Regions from separate parts of the Kosakonia oryzendophytica genome, predicted to be linked through region 1. Evidence: predicted binding sites of a transcription regulator. Region 1 holds the regulator's gene; each other region holds the start of a gene.
What was found. The regulator PurR, encoded in region 1, represses purine synthesis genes. The targets are predictions, from matches to a motif close to CANGCAAACGTTTGCNTG.

Region 1 (3,909 bases):
CACGTTCCGGCTGAGTACGGCCCGAAGAGAGCACCACCAACAGGCCAAGACCGGCGATAATCGCCCCCATCACCGGCACAAAGCTGTAACCCAGACCACCGGATATGACTGCCCCACCGGCTGCGGCACCCAATGCGTTCCCCAGGTTAAATGCACCAATGTTCACGGAAGAGGACAGACCCGGTGCTTCATGTGCCACGCGCATGACTCGCATCTGCAACGGCGGCACCACGGCGAAAGTCGCTGCGCCCCAGACCACCATACTGATAGCCGCGCCGATCGCGCTTTGTGCAAGAAACGGGATAGCCAGCATGATGGCAATCAACAGCACCAAAAAGCCTTTAAGTGTTCCGGTCACAGAACGGTCCGCCAGTTTACCGCCAAGATAGTTGCCGATGGAGAACCCAACGCCAATCAGCACCAGCATTGCCGTAATAAAGACAGGCGTCGCATCTGTGATGGTCCGCAGAACCGGTGAAATGTAGGTATACAGCGTGAACATCGCCCCTGCCCCTAATACTGTGGTCAGCAGTGCAGACAAGACCTGCGGGCGCATCAGCACCGCCAGCTCTTTACGCACCTCAGGGCGTTCTCCGGTGCCGCCTTTCGGCAGTGAGAAGAACAGACTCAGCATGGCGACAATGCCCAGTGCCGCAGTTGCCATAAACGACATGCGCCAGCCAATGGTTTCACCCAGCCAGGTCGCAGCCGGCACCCCACCGATATTGGCGATGGTTAGCCCCATAAACATGGTGGCGACGGCGCTGGCTTGTTTTTCTTTGGCAACAACGCTTGCAGCAACCACCGATCCCAGGCCAAAGAATGCCCCGTGATTGAGACTGGTGACGATACGCGCCAGCATCAGGGTGGCGTAATTCGGTGCAATCGCCGACAACACATTACCCAGCGTAAAAATCGCCATCAAAAAAATCAGCGCGTTGCGTCTGCCGCGATGAGAAAGCAGTAAGGTCATTAACGGCGCACCGACCATTACGCCGACAGCATAGGCGCTAATCAGCATCCCCGCCGCCGGGATAGAAACGTCAACGCCGCGGGCAATCACCGGCAGTAATCCCATCGGGGAGAACTCGGTCGTACCGATGCCAAAGGCGCCAATCGCCAGGGCAAGCAAAGGGAAATTCATTTTCATAAACTGACTCCGGAAAAGCCGTGTCGATTCGGGACACTGTCGCAGAAGTCAAAAGTATGACATCAATCACAAAAAACAGCAGTTAGCGGAATGACAAAAGAGTATTGCAAAATTGATAACAATGGCGGGGATGAAAACGGAGGGGGAACCCGGTTCCCCCTCGCGCAGAATCAATGCAGTGCAGCAGTCAGGGCGCCGAAAACGATCAGACCCAGCACGATGACGGTAGTGAACAGTGAATACTTCAGGTCGGTGCTCATCAATTTTCTCCGTTTTAATTTCCACACAAAAAGTGAGATAGCGCATTTTTGCACAAATAAACGTAAAAATCTTGCAGGAATTAGCGTGTCAGATGTTTTATCACTTCCCCTTTTGCTCAAGATCAGACAAAATTCGACGCTAAATTTATTAGCGTACCGGCCATTGACTCCCCTCCTGACGTCCAGTGTCTTTTTCCCGGCGTACCGCACCCCCATTCATGGGTACAGGGTGATTGAAGGCAAACGTTTACCTTATGTATTATCAGGAGCTTGAGATATGGTCTGGAGTGACATCTGATGGCAACGATCAAAGACGTAGCGAAGCGAGCAAACGTTTCCACCACAACCGTATCACACGTAATTAACAAAACACGTTTTGTCGCCGAAGAGACGCGCAATGCTGTGTGGGCGGCGATCAAAGAGCTGCATTATTCACCGAGCGCCGTGGCGCGCAGCCTGAAGGTGAATCACACCAAATCGATCGGCCTGCTGGCCACCAGCAGCGAAGCAGCCTACTTTGCCGAAATCATTGAGGCTGTTGAGAAGAAGTGCTTCCAGAAAGGCTACACCCTGATTCTTGGTAATGCCTGGAATAACCTGGAAAAACAGCGCGCTTACTTGTCGATGATGGCGCAAAAGCGTGTTGATGGTCTGCTGGTAATGTGTTCCGAGTATCCGGAATCCCTACTGAGCATGCTGGAAGAGTATCGCCATATCCCGATGGTCGTTATGGACTGGGGCGAAGCCAAAGCCGACTTTACTGACACGGTGATCGATAACGCCTTTGAAGGCGGTTATATGGCCGGGCGTTATCTGATCGAACGCGGCCACCGCGATATCGGTGTGATCCCGGGTCCGCTTGAGCGCAACACCGGCGCGGGCCGTCTCGCCGGCTTTATGAAAGCAATGGAAGAAGCCACCATTTCCGTACCGGAAAGCTGGATTGTCCAGGGCGACTTTGAACCTGAGTCTGGTTATCGCGCCATGCAGCAGATCCTTGCACAGACGCATCGCCCGACAGCCGTTTTCTGCGGCGGCGATATTATGGCCATGGGTGCGCTGTGTGCGGCCGACGAGATGGGATTACGCGTCCCACAGGATATTTCGGTGATCGGGTATGACAATGTGCGTAACTCCCGCTTCTTCACGCCGTCACTGACCACAATACACCAGCCGAAAGATTCGCTGGGTGAAACTGCGTTTACCATGCTGCTTGACCGTATTGTGAATAAACGCGAAGAGTCGCAATCCATTGAAGTGCATCCGCGTCTGATCGAGCGTCGCTCAGTCGCCGATGGTCCGTTCCGCGACTACCGCCGTTAATCCCCTTTTGCGGGAGCCCTTATTCCGGCTCCCGCAACCATTCCCGATTCAGCGTTTCACTGTCCCCCAGGTACTCAAGAAGCCAGTTCAGTGCAGGTGATGCCTCGTTCTGCTGCCACGTCAGGCAACAAGCGGCATCTGGGAAGGGATTTTCCAGCTCCAGCGCCACCCACTCCCCGCGATCGAGCCAGGGCCTGGCAAAATGCGCCGGGACCATTCCCACGCACAACCCGGCAGACAGACAGGCTTCGGATGATTTCCAGTCCGGTACTATCACGCGTTTCTGGTTATCCAGCAGCCAGGTAATGCGCTTTGGTAACGAGCGTGATGTATCTTCCTGTATCAGTGAGGGCCAGTTACGCAACGTCTCATCACTTAATGGGCCCGGCAGCGCCGCCAGCGGATGCCGACAGGAAACCACACACTTCCAGCTCAGCATTCCCATATCGCGAAAAGCATAGCGCCCACCGACCGGGATAGCCTGCGTTGCACCAATAGCCAGTTCAACACGCCCGTCGGCCAGTGCATCCCAGACGCCGTTAAACACTTCCTGATAAACCTGGAGTTCCACATCGCTAAAGTGACGATAAAAATCGACGATCAGCTGTCGTGTGCGTTCGGGTCTGACAATGTTGTCCACCGCAATCGCCAGTTGCCCGCGCCAGCCATTCGCAATCTGCTGGCACTGTTGACGGGTGACCTGCATTTTTTTGATAACAGAACGCCCTTCTTTCAAAAACCAGACGCCAGCGGGCGTTAACTCCACATCGCGGTGACGCCGTTCAAACAGTGGAACCGCCAGCCACTCCTCCAGTTGCCTCACGGTGTAGCTGACAGCAGAAGGCACGCGGTGCAACTCCTGAGCCGCGCCGCTAAAACTGCCGTTACGCGCCACAGCATCTACCACTTCCAGCGAATATTCTGACCACATAATCTGCCTGCAAAAAATTTGAAACCATTGCGCAAATATTAGCGTTTCACAAGGGAGAATGCACTCCTTACACTCGACAACCCTGATAACCTGCACAAAGAAGAGATACCACAATGCAACCTGGCAAAGGATTTTTAGTCTGGCTCGCGGGATTAAGCGTGCTGGGCTTTTTAGCCACCGATATGTACCTGCCCGCGTTCAGCGCTATTCAGCAAGATTTAGAGACCTCCTCCGCTGTTGTCAGC
Region 2 (3,909 bases), 2.4 Mb from region 1:
CTGAGCAGCACGCGAATAACTTCCGCAACTGGTTTGCCCCACTCGGCGTGGAAGTGGGCTGGTTGGCGGGCAAACAGAAAGGCAAAGCGCGGCAAGCACAGCAGGAGGCGATTGCCAGCGGTCAGGTGCAGATGATTGTCGGTACCCACGCTATTTTCCAGGAGCAGGTGCAGTTTAACGGCCTTGCGCTGGTGATCATTGATGAACAACACCGCTTTGGCGTTCATCAGCGTCTGGCGCTGTGGGAGAAGGGTCAACAACAGGGTTTTCACCCGCATCAGTTGATCATGACCGCCACGCCCATTCCGCGAACGCTGGCAATGACAGCCTATGCCGATCTGGATACCTCCGTCATCGACGAATTACCGCCGGGGCGTACGCCGGTCACCACCGTCGCCATTCCGGATACCCGCCGTAACGACATTATCGATCGCGTGCGCAACGCCTGCACCGATGAAGGTCGCCAGGCGTACTGGGTCTGTACACTGATTGAAGAGTCTGATCTACTGGAAGCGCAAGCGGCGGAAGCCACCTGGGAAGAACTGAAACTGGCGCTACCGGAGCTGCATGTGGGCCTAGTGCACGGGCGAATGAAGCCCGCCGAAAAACAGGCCGTTATGCAGGCCTTCAAGCAAGGCGAACTGCATTTGCTGGTCGCCACCACGGTGATTGAAGTGGGTGTGGACGTGCCCAACTCCAGCCTGATGATCATTGAAAACCCGGAGCGTCTCGGCCTTGCGCAACTCCACCAGTTGCGTGGCCGCGTCGGGCGTGGTGCGGTGGCCTCGCACTGTGTGCTGCTGTATAAATCCCCGCTGTCCAAAACCGCGCAAAAACGCCTGCAGGTATTACGTGACAGCAACGACGGCTTTGTGATTGCGCAAAAAGATCTGGAAATTCGCGGCCCCGGCGAGCTGCTTGGCACCCGCCAGACCGGCAATGCCGAATTCAAAGTCGCCGATCTGCTGCGTGACCAGGCGATGATCCCTGAAGTGCAACGTACTGCCCGCCATATTCATGAGCGCTACCCGCAGCTGGCGGAAGCCCTGATCGACCGTTGGATGCCGGAAACAGAACGCTACTCCAACGCCTGAGTTTTAGAACCTTATCCCGTAAAAAGAACACCCCTTAGAAAAGTATGTTTTTAGCAAAGCAACCGTTTGCTTTTACCAAACAGTCCGATAAAATCACCGCTTTTCCATCCAGGGGATTGCTTGAGATGTCCGTAAACACCATCGAGTCAGAAAGTGCGCAACCGGTTGCGCAGACTCAACCCAGCGAACTGATCTACCGCCTTGAAGACCGCCCTCCGCTGGCGCAGACGCTGTTTGCCGCGCTGCAGCATTTGCTGGCGATGTTTGTCGGCGTTATCACGCCCGCGCTGCTTATCTGCCAGGCGCTGGGTTTACCGGCTCAGGACACTCAGCACATCATCAGCATGTCGCTGTTCGCCTCTGGCGTGGCTTCCATTATCCAGATCAAAGCCTGGGGGCCGGTGGGTTCTGGCCTGTTGTCGATTCAGGGCACCAGCTTTAACTTTGTGGCGCCGCTGATTATGGGGGGTACCGCACTGAAAACCGGTGGTGCGGATGTGCCGACGATGATGGCTGCACTGTTCGGCACTCTAATGCTGGCAAGCTGCACCGAAATGGTTATCTCCCGAATTCTGCCGCTGGCGCGCCGTATTATCACCCCGCTGGTCTCCGGTGTGGTGGTGATGATTATCGGCCTGTCGCTGATTCAGGTTGGTTTGACCTCCGTGGGCGGCGGTTTTGCCGCAATGGGCAACCACACCTTCGGCGCACCGAAGAACCTGCTGCTGGCCGGCGTGGTGCTGGCAATCATTATTCTGCTAAACCGCCAGCGTAATCCTTACCTGCGTATCGCCTCTCTGGTGATTGCTATGGCGGTCGGTTACGTGCTGGCGATGTTTATGGGTATGCTGCCAGCCTACAATGCCCCGGCGGACGCCTTTATGGTGCCAACACCGCTCTACTACGGCCTGAGCATTGACTGGAATCTGCTGCTGCCGCTGATGTTGGTGTTTATGATCACCTCGCTGGAAACCATCGGCGATATCACCGCCACGTCCGACGTTTCTGAGCAGCCGGTTGCCGGCCCGGTCTATATGAAGCGCCTGAAAGGCGGCGTCCTGGCTAACGGCCTCAACTCCTTCGTCTCGGCGGTGTTTAACACCTTCCCGAACTCCTGTTTCGGTCAGAACAACGGCGTGATCCAGTTGACCGGCGTCGCCAGCCGCTACATCGGCTTCTTTGTCGCGCTGATGCTGATTGTGCTGGGTCTGTTCCCGGCGGTGAGTGCGTTTGTGCAGCAACTGCCTGAGCCGGTCCTCGGTGGCGCAACGCTGGTGATGTTCGGAACCATTGCGGCGTCTGGCGTGCGTATTGTCTCCCGCGAACCGCTGAACCGCCGTGCGATCATGATAATTGCGCTGTCACTGGCAGTCGGCCTTGGCGTCTCCCAACAGCCGCAGATCCTGCAATTTGCGCCGGATTGGCTGAAAAACCTGCTCTCTTCCGGCATCGCCGCAGGGGGTATCACGGCGATTGTATTGAATCTGATTTTTCCGCCAGAGAAAAACTGATGCATGCTGCGGCAACGGGGCCAAACCGTTGCCGCAGTCACTTCCTTTCATCATTCCGCCCTTGAGCATTGCGCATAAATCGTGCATAACTGCCTGACTGACACGTTGGGGATGGAAGATGATGAAATTTCTTGGAAAGCTGCTCCTTGTTGTCGCTATCGTCTTGTTACTGGCGATGCTGGCTGTCTATTTCTTGTTGCAAACCCGCTGGGGCGCAACACAGGTTAGCCAGTGGGTCAGCAACAACAGCGACTATCATCTGACGTTCGATGTGATGGATCATCGCTTCTCTTCCCCGTCCCATGTGCTGCTGAAAAACGTTAACTTTGGTCACAAAGGCAAACCCGCCACGCTGGTCGCTAAAACCGTCGATATCGATCTCAGTAGCCGCCAGCTTACCGATCCGCTGCATGTAGACACCATTCTGTTGCAGGACGGCACGCTTAATCTCTTCCCCGCTGCCGCGCCGTTGCCTTTCCAGGCCGATCGTCTGCAACTGAGCAATATGGCGTTTAACAGCCCGGCCACTGGCTGGGATCTGAGTGCGCAACGGGTCACCGGCGGTGTTGCGCCGTGGCAACCGGTCGCAGGCAATGTGCTCGGCAGCAAAACGCAGATCCAGATGAGCGCCGGATCATTGATGTTAAACGGCGTTCCCGCCAGCAACGTTCTCATTCAGGGCAGTATTGATAAAGATGTGGTCACGCTGACCACCATTGGCGCGGATATGGCGCGCGGTTCGCTGACGGGTGATGCGCAACGCAATGCCGACGGCAGTTGGGTAGTGAATAACCTGCGGCTGAACGATATCCGCCTGCAAAGCGACAAATCCCTGCTCGATTTCTTTAATCCGCTGACCACGCTGCCGTCACTGAAAATTGGCCGCGTTGAGGTGACGGATGCGCGCCTGCAAGGGCCGGAATGGGCGGTTACCGACCTCGATCTGAGCTTGCGCAACCTGACGCTGGAAGGCGGCGACTGGAAAAGCGAAGACGGCAGACTGTCGATGAACGCCACCGAGTTTATTTACGGTTCGCTGCATCTGTTCGATCCGATCCTTAACGCCACTTTCTCGCCGCAGGGCATTGCGCTGCAGCAGTTCACCTCACGCTGGGAAAACGGCATGGTGCGCACCTCCGGTAACTGGTATCGCGCCGGGCACGCACTGGTGCTGGACGACGCCGCCTTTGCCGGGCTGGAATACACCTTGCCGGCAAACTGGAAACAGGTCTGGATGGATGAATTGCCAACATGGCTGAACAGCGTGACGTTGAAGAAATTCAGCGCCAGCCGCAATCTGGTGA
Region 3 (3,909 bases), 420 kb from region 1:
CGGCCCGGAAAAGCAAGATGAGTTCTGGCTGCAAGGCTTACCGGCGCAAAGCCGGATGTTTGGTCTTGATGATTGTCAGCCGCTGACGCCGGATCGCTGGCTGGATGAAGGCGATACGGTCAGCGTGGGCAAAGTGAGTTTACAGGTGTTGCACTGCCCGGGGCATACGCCGGGTCACGTGGTGTTCTTCGACGCGCAATCGCGTTTGCTGATTTCCGGCGATGTGGTGTTTAAAGGCGGCGTAGGGCGCAGCGATTTCCCGCAGGGCAACCATGCGCAACTGATTGACTCCATCAAACGCAAGTTATTGCCGCTTGGCGATGATGTGACGTTTATTCCCGGCCACGGTCCTCTGTCGACGCTGGGTGATGAACGGCTGCATAACCCGTTTTTGCAGGATGAGCAGCCAGTCTGGTAAATAAAAAAGGGTCGCCGTGGCGACCCTTTTTTTCACCACGGGTTACAGCACAGCAACGATGGCTTCACACAGCGGTGCCATATTGTCCGGCGTCATGCCCGCTACGTTAATACGCCCGGATGCCACGGCGTAAATCCCAAATTCTTCGCGCAGACGCAGCACCTGATCTTTGGTCAGGCCGCTGAATGAGAACATGCCATTCTGTTTCGTGATAAAGCTGAAATCACGATCCGCGCCTTTCTCCTGCAGCGTATTCACAAACAGCAGACGCATGCGCTGGATACGCTGGCGCATATCGGTCAGTTCCTGTTCCCAGATTGCGCGCAAAGCTTCATTGCTGAGGATCGTCGCCACCACGGAAGCGCCATGCGCTGGTGGGTTAGAGTAGTTCGCACGAATGACCGATTTCATCTGGCTGAAGGCGCGATCGGCGCTTTCTGCATCAGCGCAAACCAGCGTACAGGCACCAACACGCTCATTGTACAGACCAAAGTTTTTCGAGAAGGAACTGGCAACCAGCAACTCTTTATGCAGCGCAGCAAACGCGCGCAACCCTTCAGCGTCTTCTTCCAGACCGCGGGCAAAGCCCTGGTAAGCAAAGTCAAACAGCGGCAGCCAGCCTTTTTCAACGGACAGCTTCGCCAGCGTCTCCCACTGTTCAAGCGTGGGATCGATACCGGTCGGGTTATGGCAGCAGCCGTGGAACAGCACCACGTCGCCCGCTTGTGCGTTATTCAGGCTGGCCAGCATACCGTCGAAGTCCAGTGCGTGATTCTGCGCGTCGTAGTAAGCGTATTCACACACTTCCAGACCGGCAGAGTTGAAGACGCCTTTATGGTTCGGCCAGCTTGGGTTGCTTACCCATACGCGTTTTGCAGAGGTGTTTTTGGCAAGGAAATCCGCCGCTACGCGCAGACCGCCGGTACCACCTGGGGTTTGCGCTGTGCGTGCACGTTTGTCGTTGATAATCGCGCTGCCTTTGCCGAACAGCAGTTCCTGGGTGCAACGGCCAAATTCAGGAATACCGTCGATGCCGAGGTAATTTTTAGTGGTCTCATTTTCCAGCAGATAAAGTTCCGCTTTTTTTACGCTGGTCAGCACCGGGGTCTTGCCGGTTTCATCTTTATAGACACCGATCCCTAAGTTGATTTTATTGGGGCGTTCATCGGCGCGAAACAGATCGGCCAGACCCAGAATAGGATCGGCAGGAGCGGCGGTTATATTCTCAAACATGACGAGGTTCCATTTTGATGACAGAAGGGAGATCCGCTATCAGGTTAACGGGAGATACGGGAATTGCCAACCGTTTGCGATAAAAAGCGCGATACTTTTCAAAAGTCATCGGTCTTTATATCGCAGACATAAAAAAACAGGGCCGGAGCCCTGTTTGATATGCATATAACAGTCGAGGGGTGACTGATTAGAACTGGTAAACGATACCAACAGCAGCCTGGTCGTCTGTAGCCAGTTTAACTGCACGGGTATAATCGTTGTCTTTCAACAGGTTGAACTTATATGCAGCATATACGTTCATGTTTTTGTTGAAGTAGTACCAGGTACCCACTTCGATGTATTTGGTCAGGTCAGCATCACCACCGGTGAAGCTACCACGTGCAGCCAGGTCTTTACCTTTGGTCTGTACGTAGCCAACGGACGGACGCAGACCGAAGTCGAACTGGTACTGTACTACCGCTTCGATGTTCTGAGTTTTGTTAGCGAAGGTATCGTCTGCCTGCGGAGTCATGTTGTAGGTCTGAGAGTACATAACTGCCGCGTACACGTTGTTAGCGTCATACTTAGCAGAAGTTGCCCACGCTTCAGCTTTGTCACCGTTACCATCAACTTTCTGAGAAACAGTACGGTTGGAAGAAGAGTAACCTGCAGCAACACCGAAACCAGCGCCCAGATCGTAAGTCACAGAGGTGCTTACGCCGTCGCCGTTCTGTTTTTTAACATCGCGGCTGGAGCTTTCGTTTTTACCCTGGTATTGCAGAGCCAGACCCAGGCCATCAACCAGACCGAAGAAGTTGGAGTTGCGGTAAGTTGCAACACCGCTGGTACGACCGGTCATGTAGTTGTCAGTGTAGTTCCAGCCATCGCCGCCCCACTCAACCAGCATGTCAGTTGCTGCTTCGGCATCATAGATAGCACCGTAGTTACGACCGTAATCGAAAGAACCGAAGTCACCTGCTTTCAGACCAGCAAATGCCAGACGGGTTTTAGTATCCTGGCTGCCTTCAGTGCTGGAGGCATCCATGTTGTATTCCCAACGACCCTAACCGATCAGTTCGCTGTTGATCTGAGTTTCACCTTTGAAACCCACACGAGCGTAGGTGGTGTCTTCGTTGCCGGTTGCGCCGTTGGTGGTCCAAATGTGCTCGCCTACAGCTTTGCCGTAGAAGTCCAGTTTGTTGCCGTTTTTGTTATAGATTTCTGCAGCGTTAGCTGCGCCCGCTACCAGCAGGGCAGGGATAACCACTGCCAGGATATTGCGCTTCATCATTATTTATTACCCTCATTGGTTTTTTTTAACACCTGCCACTGCCGCCAATAAATTCCGTCAATAAACATTTACGGAACTATTGATGAGAGTTTGGTGTCTTTCTGTGTCTGAAAGGCATCTTTCCAAACATGTCAGCGTTTCGCTACCCTGAAAGTGCTACAAATGTCTTAAAGCGGTAACAAAAAGAAATATTGTGTAAGGATTTATTAATTTTAGGGAACTTTGTGAACCACTTCATAATTCCGAACTGACTGCTGCTAAAAACAGCATCTTCATTCCTATTTATATGAATTACTTATGTTTAATTGAGATAACGGCTTTTCTTATCCCGGAATCCCTCTCATCCTGTATTTTCTTATAACTTGATTTAGCCATCCAGATAGCTGCTCTGTTTTTAACCAAACGTGCGAAATCACATGGAGGTAAAAATGGGCAACAACGTCGGTGTTGATTTTTTGTACAGAGTGGTTCTAACCCAATATGGTGCAGAAAATGACCGGGCAGGTAAGAAAGTGAGTAAAAATGTGTCTGCGTTCTGAATGCAGATTAACAGAGTAAAAAAAGAGATAAAGAAAAGGCCAGCACTCGGGCTGGCCTTCATATTTTTATTGGGTCGATCAGAATGTCGCGTTGCGCGGGGTGCGTGGGAACGGGATCACGTCACGCACGTTCTGTACGCCTGTTACGTAAGCGATCAGGCGCTCAAAACCGAGACCAAAACCGGCATGCGGCACAGTGCCATAACGGCGCAGGTCGCGATACCACCAGTAGTCTTCTTTATTCAGCCCCATTTCGGCCATGCGGGCATCCAGAACATCCAGACGCTCTTCACGCTGAGAACCACCGATGATTTCACCAATGCCCGGCGCCAGCACGTCCATCGCCGCCACGGTTTTACCGTCATCGTTAAGGCGCATATAGAACGCTTTGATATCTTTCGGGTAGTTTTTCACCACGACCGGCGCTTTAAAGTGCTTCTCCGCCAGGT
Region 4 (3,909 bases), 1.9 Mb from region 1:
GTCGGTAAAGATCATTGCAATGCCATGTTCATCAGCGGCGGCAATTACTTCGTCATCACGAATGGAACCACCCGGCTGGATAACACAGGTCACACCGACTGCCGCGGCGGCATCAATACCATCACGGAACGGGAAGAAGGCATCAGAAGCCATGGCGGAGCCTTTCACTTCCAGCCCTTCGTCACCGGCTTTGATCCCGGCGATCTTCGCAGAGTAGACACGGCTCATCTGGCCTGCGCCAATACCGATAGTCATGTTCTCTTTTGCGTAAACAATGGCGTTGGATTTGACGAACTTCGCCACTTTCCAACAGAACAATGCATCACGCAATTCTTGTTCTGTTGGTTGACGTTTGCTGACCACGCGCAGCTCATTTTCGGTCACCATACCCAGATCGCGATCCTGAACCAGCAGACCACCGTTGACGCGTTTGAAATCCAGACCAGCGACACGCTGCGCCCATTGGCCGCACACCAGAACACGCACGTTCTGTTTGGCTGCGGTGACGTTCAACGCTTCTTCGGTGGCAGAGGGAGCAATGATCACTTCGACAAACTGGCGGGAGATAATCGCCTGTGCAGTTTGAGCATCCAGCTCGCGGTTAAAAGCGATAATGCCGCCGAATGCAGAAGTCGGGTCGGTTTTATATGCGCGCTCGTAGGCATCCAGAATCGAACTGCCAACGGCGACGCCACATGGGTTGGCGTGTTTCACAATCACACAGGCAGCTTCGTTGAACTCTTTTACACACTCCAGCGCGGCGTCGGTATCGGCAATGTTGTTATAGGAGAGCGCCTTGCCTTGCAGTTGTTGCGCGGTGGCGACGGAGGCTTCCTTCACCTCTTCTTCTATATAGAAGGCGGCTTGCTGGTGGCTGTTCTCGCCATAACGCATATCCTGCTTTTTAATGAAGTTCAGGTTCAACGTGCGCGGGAAGCGACCAGCAGGCTCTTTGCTCTCACCGTGATAGGCGGGTACCAGACTACCGAAGTAGTTAGCGATCATGCTGTCGTAAGCGGCAGTATGTTCAAAGGCTTTGATCGCCAGATCAAAACGGGTGTCCAGCGTCAGCGATCCTTCATTGGCATCCATCTCATTAATGATGGCGTTGTAATCGCTGCTCTTGACAACAATGGCGACATCTTTGTGGTTCTTCGCTGCGGAGCGCACCATGGTCGGGCCTCCGATATCGATATTCTCTACCGCGTCTTCCAGCGAGCAACCTTCACGGGCTACGGTCTGGGCGAACGGATAAAGGTTAACAACGACCATATCGATCGGCGCGATCGCATGTTGCGCCATGATGGCATCATCCTGGCCTCGACGGCCAAGGATGCCGCCGTGCACTTTCGGGTGCAGGGTTTTTACACGTCCATCCATCATTTCCGGAAAACCGGTGTAGTCGGAGACTTCGGTCACTGGCAGACCGTTATCTGCCAGCAGACGAGCGGTGCCGCCCGTAGAGAGCAGTTCTACGCCACGCTGAGAGAGCGCCTGTGCGAATTCGACAATACCGGCCTTGTCAGAAACACTGAGCAAAGCGCGGCGGACTGGACGACGTTGTTGCATGGTAAATCCCCTGGATTTGACTTTAACAGAGAGTGTTAGGTGAATTTTAGGATCCTTATTGATCCAAAAACTCAGCTAACACCCCAGAAGGGGTGCGTTATTTTTGCGCGGGCATTGTAACGAAAACGTTTGCGCAACGCTCGCGAATTTTTGTCCTTTTACCGGATTGTGGATAACTCTGTGTGTAAATGGGTATAAAGGTGGGTTTTGCTGTGGAATGCAGCAGTCAGTCATTTTTATGTCATTTTTCTATTGCGGGGGACTGAGAACTCCCTATAATGCGCCTCCATCGACACGGCGGATGTGAATCACTTCACACAAACAGCCGGTTCGGTTGAAGAGAAAAATCCTGAAATTCAGGGTTGACTCTGAAAGAGGAAAGCGTAATATACGCCACCTCGTGACAGCGCTCCAGAGCGCGTCACAACTGCTCTTTAACAATTTATCAGACAATCTGTGTGGGCACTCAAAGTGACATGGATTCTTGACGTCCACGGACGCTAAATGAATACCAAGTCTCACGAGTGAACACGTAATTCATTACGAAGTTTAATTCGATGAGCATCAAACTTTTAAATTGAAGAGTTTGATCATGGCTCAGATTGAACGCTGGCGGCAGGCCTAACACATGCAAGTCGAACGGTAGCACAGAGGAGCTTGCTTCTCGGGTGACGAGTGGCGGACGGGTGAGTAATGTCTGGGAAACTGCCTGATGGAGGGGGATAACTACTGGAAACGGTAGCTAATACCGCATAACGTCGCAAGACCAAAGAGGGGGACCTTCGGGCCTCTTGCCATCAGATGTGCCCAGATGGGATTAGCTAGTAGGTGGGGTAACGGCTCACCTAGGCGACGATCCCTAGCTGGTCTGAGAGGATGACCAGCCACACTGGAACTGAGACACGGTCCAGACTCCTACGGGAGGCAGCAGTGGGGAATATTGCACAATGGGCGCAAGCCTGATGCAGCCATGCCGCGTGTATGAAGAAGGCCTTCGGGTTGTAAAGTACTTTCAGCGGGGAGGAAGGTGTTGTGGTTAATAACCGCAGCAATTGACGTTACCCGCAGAAGAAGCACCGGCTAACTCCGTGCCAGCAGCCGCGGTAATACGGAGGGTGCAAGCGTTAATCGGAATTACTGGGCGTAAAGCGCACGCAGGCGGTCTGTCAAGTCGGATGTGAAATCCCCGGGCTCAACCTGGGAACTGCATTCGAAACTGGCAGGCTGGAGTCTCGTAGAGGGAGGTAGAATTCCAGGTGTAGCGGTGAAATGCGTAGAGATCTGGAGGAATACCGGTGGCGAAGGCGGCCTCCTGGACGAAGACTGACGCTCAGGTGCGAAAGCGTGGGGAGCAAACAGGATTAGATACCCTGGTAGTCCACGCTGTAAACGATGTCGATTTGGAGGTTGTGCCCTTGAGGCGTGGCTTCCGGAGCTAACGCGTTAAATCGACCGCCTGGGGAGTACGGCCGCAAGGTTAAAACTCAAATGAATTGACGGGGGCCCGCACAAGCGGTGGAGCATGTGGTTTAATTCGATGCAACGCGAAGAACCTTACCTGGTCTTGACATCCACAGAACTTGGCAGAGATGCCTTGGTGCCTTCGGGAACTGTGAGACAGGTGCTGCATGGCTGTCGTCAGCTCGTGTTGTGAAATGTTGGGTTAAGTCCCGCAACGAGCGCAACCCTTATCCTTTGTTGCCAGCGGTCCGGCCGGGAACTCAAAGGAGACTGCCAGTGATAAACTGGAGGAAGGTGGGGATGACGTCAAGTCATCATGGCCCTTACGACCAGGGCTACACACGTGCTACAATGGCGCATACAAAGAGAAGCGACCTCGCGAGAGCAAGCGGACCTCATAAAGTGCGTCGTAGTCCGGATTGGAGTCTGCAACTCGACTCCATGAAGTCGGAATCGCTAGTAATCGTGGATCAGAATGCCACGGTGAATACGTTCCCGGGCCTTGTACACACCGCCCGTCACACCATGGGAGTGGGTTGCAAAAGAAGTAGGTAGCTTAACCTTCGGGAGGGCGCTTACCACTTTGTGATTCATGACTGGGGTGAAGTCGTAACAAGGTAACCGTAGGGGAACCTGCGGTTGGATCACCTCCTTACCTTAAAGAACCTGCCTTTGCAGTGCTCACACAGATTGTCTGATGAAAAGAAAGAAGCAAGGCGTCTTGCGATTGAGACTTCAGTGTCCCCTTCGTCTAGAGGCCCAGGACACCGCCCTTTCACGGCGGTAACAGGGGTTCGAATCCCCTAGGGGACGCCACTTGCTGGTTTGTGAGTGAAAGTCACCGGCCACCGTATCTCAAAACTGACTCACGAGTCATGT

Region 2: the regulator PurR is predicted to act here: its motif matches at 1,150-1,167, upstream of O9K67_RS00480 (nucleobase:cation symporter-2 family protein).
Region 3: the regulator PurR is predicted to act here: its motif matches at 1,715-1,732, upstream of O9K67_RS16035 (amino acid aminotransferase).
Region 4: the regulator PurR is predicted to act here: its motif matches at 1,688-1,705, upstream of purH (bifunctional phosphoribosylaminoimidazolecarboxamide formyltransferase/IMP cyclohydrolase).

What each region holds. Positions count from the first base shown of each region.
Region 1 covers NZ_CP115659.1:2,877,070-2,880,978, forward strand. Annotated here, with positions in the region: gene O9K67_RS13895 (MFS transporter) at 1-1,150, opposite strand, end outside; gene cydH (cytochrome bd-I oxidase subunit CydH) at 1,321-1,410, opposite strand; gene purR (HTH-type transcriptional repressor PurR) at 1,708-2,733, shown strand; partial or broken gene punR (DNA-binding transcriptional activator PunR) at 2,730-3,664, opposite strand; gene punC (purine nucleoside transporter PunC) at 3,778-3,909, shown strand, end outside.
Region 2 covers NZ_CP115659.1:109,604-113,512, reverse strand. Annotated here, with positions in the region: gene recG (ATP-dependent DNA helicase RecG) at 1-1,094, shown strand, start outside; gene O9K67_RS00480 (nucleobase:cation symporter-2 family protein) at 1,220-2,605, shown strand; gene O9K67_RS00475 (AsmA family protein) at 2,727-3,909, shown strand, end outside.
Region 3 covers NZ_CP115659.1:3,293,713-3,297,621, reverse strand. Annotated here, with positions in the region: gene O9K67_RS16040 (MBL fold metallo-hydrolase) at 1-418, shown strand, start outside; gene O9K67_RS16035 (amino acid aminotransferase) at 461-1,651, opposite strand; partial or broken gene O9K67_RS16030 (porin) at 1,839-2,921, opposite strand; gene asnS (asparagine--tRNA ligase) at 3,539-3,909, opposite strand, start outside.
Region 4 covers NZ_CP115659.1:4,822,504-4,826,412, reverse strand. Annotated here, with positions in the region: gene purH (bifunctional phosphoribosylaminoimidazolecarboxamide formyltransferase/IMP cyclohydrolase) at 1-1,569, opposite strand, end outside; rRNA gene O9K67_RS23210 (16S ribosomal RNA) at 2,144-3,685, shown strand; tRNA gene O9K67_RS23205 (tRNA-Glu) at 3,771-3,846, shown strand.